2 regions of the Thermus caldilimi genome follow, and region 2 is predicted to be linked to the other one. Evidence: riboswitches for the same ligand, from Rfam matches in the RefSeq annotation. Region 2 holds a riboswitch; the other holds the start of a gene.

Region 1 (3,515 bases), 290 kb from region 2:
GGCTCTCCGTGGACCAAAACGTCCAGGCCCAGTTCCTCTTGGAGGCGGATGTTTGCCCGGATGGCTTCCTGGATGTGCAGCCAGTAAGCCGTCTGGTCAAGAGCCCTGGAGCGCAATCTTTTCCGGAAGTCGCGAAGCCCCTTGGTTTGGGGGAAGCTTCCTATGGTGGTGGTGGGGAAAGGGGGAAGGGCCAGGTTCTGCTGGGCTTTGGAGCGCTCTTCCCTGGGTGGCCTCGAGGCCGGCACTGGGGAGGGGCGGAAGTCCCAAGGCGGGGGTGGGGTGTACCAGGCCCGGGCTTGTGCGAAGGCAGTTTCCTCCTCAGGCGAGGGCGGCGATTCCTGGGAGGTGGTCCACGTTAAGAGGATGGCCTTCAGCAGGGCAAGCTCCTTAAGCCGCTCTCGGGCAAAGGCCAACCGGCCTGCCAAGGCTCCGGGCAAAGGTTCCGCTACTTCCCACGGCAGGTGGTACAAGGGTGCTTTGGGAGCCACCCACACCTCCTGCCCGGTCTCTGCCAGAGGCGATAGAACCTTCCCAAGGGCAAGGAGGTTGGTGCGCCACACCCCAAGACCCTCCACCACCTCCACCACCAGGGCTGTGCCCTTGGGTACTTGGGGTAAGGAGATCCCTGGGGCCAGGATTACCCCTAAACCGCGAAGGGGAAGGGTGGCCAGGGCCTCAACCACCCTTGGAGCGGGGGGTAGGTAGTAGGGCAGGAGGACCAAGGAAACCTCCTGCGCTAAGGTACCGTAGAAGGCCAGAAGGTGGGGGAGGTTCTCCTCTGCCCCATCCAACCCCAAGGCGGGTTCTTGGAGGAGCACGGTTCTTCCCCTAACCGGCTGGACCAGCTCCACGTAAGCTTCCGTCAGGGCTTCCAGGTGTACTCCCAGGTGATCCGGGGGGTTTTGCGCCATGCGCAGAAGGGTGTAGGGTCCGAGCAGGGTCGGGAGCCCCTCCTTCAAAGCCTGGTTCCGGCCTACGGGATAGGGTAGGCCCCAGCCCGGCTGGGGGGTATACCGGGGCCTTTCTGGCAAGCGTGGAACCAAGTAGTGGTAGTTGGTGCCGAACCACTTTCGGAGGGGCAGAGCTTCCTTGCCCCGGGCCAGGGCGTAGTAGCCCTCCAGGTCCCCGGGATCCAGGGGGTAAAGGCCCAAGGCCACCGCCAGGTCCAGCATGGGGTCATAAAGGCTCAGCTCGCCCGCCGGGTAAAGGTCCACCTGTTCCCGGTAGGTGGCGAGCCTTAGGGCCTCGAGAGCCTCCAGGCCCTCGAAAAAATCCTCCCGCGATATGGAACCTGACCAGAAGCCCTCCAGAAGCCTTTTGTATTCCCGGTTAGGACCGAGCCGTGGAAGACCGTAAGCCAGCGTACGGATCATTCCTTCCCCTCCAGAGGTGGCACGGGAACAGGACGCCCCTCCCCATCCACCGCCACCAGCACGAACCCGCCCTTAGCCGCCAGATAGGCTTCCTTACCTGGCTCAATGGGTTCCACCCACATCTCCACCTCTACCCGCATGGAGGTGCGGCCCACCTCTACCACCCGGGCCACCAGCTCCACAATGGAGCCCAGGGGTACGGGGCGCTTGAAGTCCACCGCATCCGAGTGCACCGTCACCACCTTGCGCCTGGCGTGGCGGGTTGCAGCCACGAAGGCTGCCTGGTCCATCCAGGCCATGGCGGTGCCGCCAAAAAGGGTCCCGTAATGGTTGGTTTCCCCAGGGAAAACTGGGTAGACCATGCGCGTTTCCTTCACCACGGACCTCCAAGGGCCGTCTTTGGGCCCGCAAGAGCTAAACCATGCCTGCTGCCTGCCCAAGGGGAATAACCCCGTGCTGGGCAAGAACTTGCCTAAGGTCGCCTGGCCCAAGGTCCCTTGGGCCACCGGGTTTTGGGGGGTTAGGAGTCTAAGGTCCCACAGGCATCACCACCTTCACCCTTGCCTCGAGGGCTACGGGGTAAGGCCGCGAAGCGGGTACTCGGGCTTCCGGACAGAGCCGGTTACCGTTGCGGGACAGCGCCGGACTTTCACCGGACTTCCCCCACCGCCTGCAGGCGTCCAGGCCTGTCAGCCTGGCATCGCAGCCGGGACACCCCAAGTGTTGGGTGTCCTACCCAGGAGGCTACAACTTGTTGGGGAAAGCCGTCAATACCCTGCGCTGGTTTTCCCGGTTGCTCGATCCCAGACTTTTGTGGTACGGTCCATTACAGGGGCTTGAGCCGCCCGAGCACCTCCTGCCAAGGGGCGGTAAAAACGCCCACGGCGTAGTCCCCCACACCTCCCACGAAAACCAATTCGTCCTCGTGCAGGAAGAGGCCGTTGCCGTACAAGGTAAATGGCCGGTCCCCGTACGTTTCCACGAGACCCTGAGGGGCCAAAAGGTAGGAGGACAGAGCGAGAAGTTCACCGTCGCCGGAAAGCAATGCGAAACCATGACGATAGGACAAGTCCCGGCGGAGGATGCCGTGATAGGCCACCAAATAGGTTCCATCCCCCAAGGGGTAGGCATTGGTAGACCACCCCACCTTAAACTCAAAGGACTCTGGGGCCAGGATAGGTTCCAACTGGTCGATGGAGAGGTTGTTCCAATCCAGCCGCCCCCGCCAACCCAGGTCTGGAACTCCGGCAAGGCTGGGCCTTAGAAGAACGGCATTCCCCTGGAGTAACGTGGCCCCCTTAGCTGGCAGAAGGAGGCTCTTTCCTTCCGGGCCTATTCGCACCAATCCTTTGCGCCGGAGCTTGAGGTCCGGATCGAACTCGGCCAGGGCCAAGGCTGGGAAAAAGACATCCTTGTGGTCGGTGAGGCGGGCTTCACCCACCTTGCCCACGCCGGTATAGAAGAGGAGGAAGCCTGCGCCACAGGTGTGGGCTCGGGGATCCTCGCATCCCCTCGAGGCCTCCCAGACTTCAGTCGGGTAAAGGACGATCTCCACCGGCAAAGGGTCAGGCAGCTGACCGGTGAGCAGGTCTTCCAGGGGAAGGGCCACGTACCCCACGCTGGAGGCGTAGCTGTAGTAATCGAAGATCAGACGTACAAAAAGGTGTACTACTCCGTCCCTGTACACTACCCCGGGGTTAAATACCGCCAGGGGTTTTCCCCTCAAGTGGTTCACCACCTCCACCCGTTCCGGGGAAAGGTAAAAGCGCCGGGCAAACACGTCCTCCGTTTTCTCAACCCGGAAGCCTTGCCTTTGGGCCAAGAACGTTTCCGCCTTGGCCCTCAAGGTTTCCTCCAGCTCGGATATTCCCATGTCCCTATCCTAGCGGGGCAACCTTGGCTTGACGCGGGCCGGGTCCTGGGTTAAGCTGTAGAAAACGTTTACGATGGAAACCAAAAAGAAGCTGACGATAAAAGAGATCGCTAGGTTCGCAAACGTTTCCGTGGGTACCGTAAGCCGAGTCCTCAACGGCCGGCCTGGGGTTAGCCCGGAAACCCGGGCCCGGGTGTTAGAGGTGGTTCGTACCCAGGGTTTCGTTCCCAATGCCGCTGCCAGGGAACTGGTGGGGCAATCCACGGCCG
Region 2 (3,515 bases):
CTCCAGGTAGGGGAAAAATTCGGCTGCCTTGCCCCCTATGACCACCCGGGCCGGGTCATAGGCCACAGCCAGGTTGGCCAGGAAGCGGCCCAAGGCCTCGCCCAAGTGGTGGATGGCCTCGAGGGCCAAAGCCTCCCCCTGCTTGGCCTGCTGGAGCAGGGCCTCGAGGTCCCCTGTCTTTCCACCCAGGAACCGGTAATGCTCCAAGAGGGCACCAAGGCCTAGTTCGGTTTCTAAACACCCCACCCGGCCGCAAGCGCAGGGCTTGTGCCCCTGGCCGAGCCAATGGCCCAGCTCCCCAGCGGCTCCACCCGCTCCCCGCAGGATCCGGCTATCCGATACCACCCCGATTCCCAGGCCCGTGCTGAGCACCAGGTAGGCGAGGTTGGCCTCTCCGTGAAAGAAGACCTCGGACAGGGCCGAGGCCTTGGCATCGTTTTCCAAGGCCGTGGGCAGGGGAAAGTGGGAGAGCAGGGGCCGGAGGTCTAGGTTTTTCCAGCCCAGGTTGGGGGCCAGGAGGAGCCGGTCCTCCACCACCACCCCAGGCAGGGTGAACCCCAGGCCCAAGGGCCCCGGTACATGGGGAAGAACCTCCTGCAGAAGCCGTTCCAGGCGTTCCTTGGGACCGGCCTCCCGGGGGTGGCTCCATTCCTTGGCCCATAGAACCTCCCCCCGCCAGTCCAGGGCCAGAAGGACGGTTTCCTCCACCCCCAGTTCCGCGCCTAGGGCAAAGCGGGCGCCAGGGCGCAGGTGCAAGAGGGTGCCGGGCCGGCCCACGGGGGGAGAGGTAAAGGCCCCTTCCTCCAGAAGGCCCTCCTGTAAAAGCTCATCCACCAGGCGGCTTACCGCGCTTTTAGCTAAACCGGTAAGCCGGGAAAGGTCCGCGCGGGTAAGGGGGCCCCGCCTCAGGTGGGCCAGGATGGCCCGGCGGTTGAGCCTGCGGATTTCCTGCGTGTCCCCTTTGCGCATCCCAGCTCCTTTCCCTTGCCCCTTTAGTTCGTTCTCGGGACTAAGTAAATCACCCGTCCCCGGACGTGTCAAGCCCTTGCCTTTTTGCCCCGTTAGGCTTAGCCTGGCCTTAAGGCTCGCTAGGGCCTCAAAGCCAGGTCCGTTGCCCTGGTGCCTGGGCGCGTAGTCCAGGCTTAAAGTGGGGAAGTCCGGTGCAAGTCCGGCGCTGTCCCGCAACGGTAACCGGCCACGCTTTGGGCTTAAGCTTCCCAGGCCGGAAGCCCGAATACCTGCCAGGGCCGCCCGCCAGACCCCGAGGCGGGCACCTCACGCGGATGGGGGAGCGATGGGGGTTTGCAAAGCCATTTGCGCCCCTGCCGCTTTCCGGCAGGGGTTTTCCCTACCTCCCCCGGGCCTGGCCCTAGCGGCTTTAGGGAGGTAGGCATGAGGAGAGTTCTGGCGGTTCTTTCGGTTCTTTTCGCTCTGGCCTTCGCTTTTCCCCTAACCCTCACCGACGACCTGGGGCGCACGGTCACCGTCAAGGCGCCGCCCAAACGGATCGTCACCCTGTTGCCCTCGGCGACGGAAACGGTCTGCGCCCTAGGGGCTTGCGACCGCCTCGTGGCCACCGACGATTTTTCCGACTGGCCGGAAAGCGTCAAGCGCCTGCCCAAGGCGGGGGGGCTTTACAACCCCAACCCCGAGCTCATCGTTTCCTTGAAACCGGACCTGGTTTTGGTTTCCAAGTACGGGCGTTTGTACGAAACCCTGGAGCGGGCGGGCCTAACGGTGTATGCGGTGCGCACCGAGACCTACGAGGATATCTTCCGCACCACCCGCACCCTGGGGAAGCTTCTTGGCCTCGAGGCCCAGGCGGAGCGCCTGGTGGCCCAGATTCAGCGGGAGGTGTACCAGGAGGAGTCCCGTGCGGCCAAGGCCAAGACCCGGCCCCGGGTTTACTACGAGATCGACCCCACCCCCTACACCGTGGGTCCGGAGAGCTTCATCGGGGTTCTGATCCAAAAGGCCCGGGGGGTGAACATCATTCCCAAGGAGCTGGGCCTTTTCCCCAAGATCGCCCCGGAGTTCGTGGTGGAGAAGAACCCCGAGGTGATCGTGGCCACCTACCCGGGTGCCCTGGAAACCATCCGGGCCAGGCCGGGCTGGAGCCGGGTGAAGGCGGTGCAGACAGGGCGCATCTGCGTGTTTACCGGGGGTCAGGATAGCCTCCTCTCCCGCCCAGGTCCCCGGGTGGCCCAGGGGCTTAGGCTCCTGGTGGACTGCTTCCACGGGCGCTAGGCCATGGTCCAGGCCCTTCCCCTGGCCCTCAAGCGGAGTCTGGTCTTCCTTTGGCTCGTGGGGCTCCTTGTCCTGGCCCTGCTCCTAGGGGTGGGCCTGGGGGCGGTGGCCCTTTCCCCAGGGGAGGTGGTGCGGGCTCTTTTGGGCCTCGAGGCCAACCCCATCGTCACCGAAATGCGCCTGCCCCGGGTGCTGGGAGGGATGCTGGTGGGGGCGGCCTTGGGGGTGGCGGGGGCCAGCTTCCAGGGGTTATTCCGCAATCCCCTGGCCGACCCCTACCTCATGGGCTCCGCGGCGGGGGCAGCCTTCGCCGTGACCCTTCTGGCCAGCTTGCTGGGGGGCCTGGCCCCCGCCTTTGCCCAGCACGCCATCTTCCAAAGCCTGCCCCTTTCCGCCACCCTCTTCGGGTTCCTCGGGGCCCTCTCCGCCACCTTCCTCACCCTGGTGCTGGCAGGGGGAGCGGCCCGGACAGGGGAGCTGGTCCTGGCGGGGGTGGTGGTGGGGAGCGTGCTCACCGGGGCCACCACCTACCTGATGCTCCAGGATGCCGACCGGGTGCGGGCGGTCTTCGCCTACACCCTGGGCAACCTGGCCTTCATGGGCTGGCCTTCGGTGAAGGCCATGGTCCTTTTTTTCCTTCTGGCCCTTCCCCCGCTGTTGCTTCTGGGGCGGGTGTTGAACGCCCTCCAGCTGGGGGAGGAGGTGGCCCGGAGTATGGGGCTACCCCTCGAGGGCCTGAAACTCCTCCTCCTCCTGGCGGCGAGCCTCTTGGTGGCCGCCGCCGTGGCCCAGGCAGGGATCATCGGCTTCGTGGGCCTCATCACCCCCACCTCCTCCGGCGTCTCTTGGGGGAGGATTACCGCCTGCTTCTTCCCGCTTCCGCCCTAGGAGGGGCGGTCCTCCTAACCGTGGCGGACCTCCTGGCCCGCACCCTTACCCGGCCGGCGGAGCTTCCCGTGGGGGTGGTGACCACGCTTCTTGGGGGGCCATTCTTCCTCTACCTGATGTGGAGGCGGCGTGGAAGGGCTTGAGGCCAAGGGAATCGTGGGGCCCTATGCCCTTTTGGGGGTGGACCTGACCGTAAGGCCAGGGGAGTGGGTGGCCCTTTTGGGCCCCAATGGATCGGGGAAGAGCACCCTCCTAAGGGTGATGGCGGGGCTCCTCCGGCCCAGGGCGGGAGAGGTCTTTCTGGAGGGAAAGCCCCTTCCGGCCCATGGAAGCTATGCCCGGGGCCGCCTCCTCGCCTACCTGCCCCAGGGAGGCCTTTA

What was found. Region 2 has a riboswitch for cobalamin ahead of EBI04_RS04055 (ABC transporter substrate-binding protein). Riboswitches for the same ligand answer to the same signal wherever they lie in the genome.
Region 1: linked by a shared signal. The riboswitch ahead of EBI04_RS02605 (acyl-CoA thioesterase) and the one ahead of EBI04_RS04055 (ABC transporter substrate-binding protein) in region 2 are both predicted to bind cobalamin.

The regions. Positions count from the first base shown of each region.
Region 1 covers NZ_CP038452.1:526,328-529,842, reverse strand. Annotated here, with positions in the region: gene metE (5-methyltetrahydropteroyltriglutamate--homocysteine S-methyltransferase) at 1-1,373, opposite strand, end outside; gene EBI04_RS02605 (acyl-CoA thioesterase) at 1,370-1,735, opposite strand; cobalamin riboswitch at 1,948-2,078, opposite strand; gene EBI04_RS02600 (glycoside hydrolase family 130 protein) at 2,200-3,246, opposite strand; gene EBI04_RS02595 (LacI family DNA-binding transcriptional regulator) at 3,320-3,515, shown strand, end outside.
Region 2 covers NZ_CP038452.1:813,187-816,701, reverse strand. Annotated here, with positions in the region: gene EBI04_RS04060 (ROK family transcriptional regulator) at 1-969, opposite strand, end outside; cobalamin riboswitch at 1,101-1,260, shown strand; gene EBI04_RS04055 (ABC transporter substrate-binding protein) at 1,393-2,247, shown strand; partial or broken gene EBI04_RS04050 (FecCD family ABC transporter permease) at 2,251-3,278, shown strand; partial or broken gene EBI04_RS04045 (ABC transporter ATP-binding protein) at 3,310-3,515, shown strand, end outside.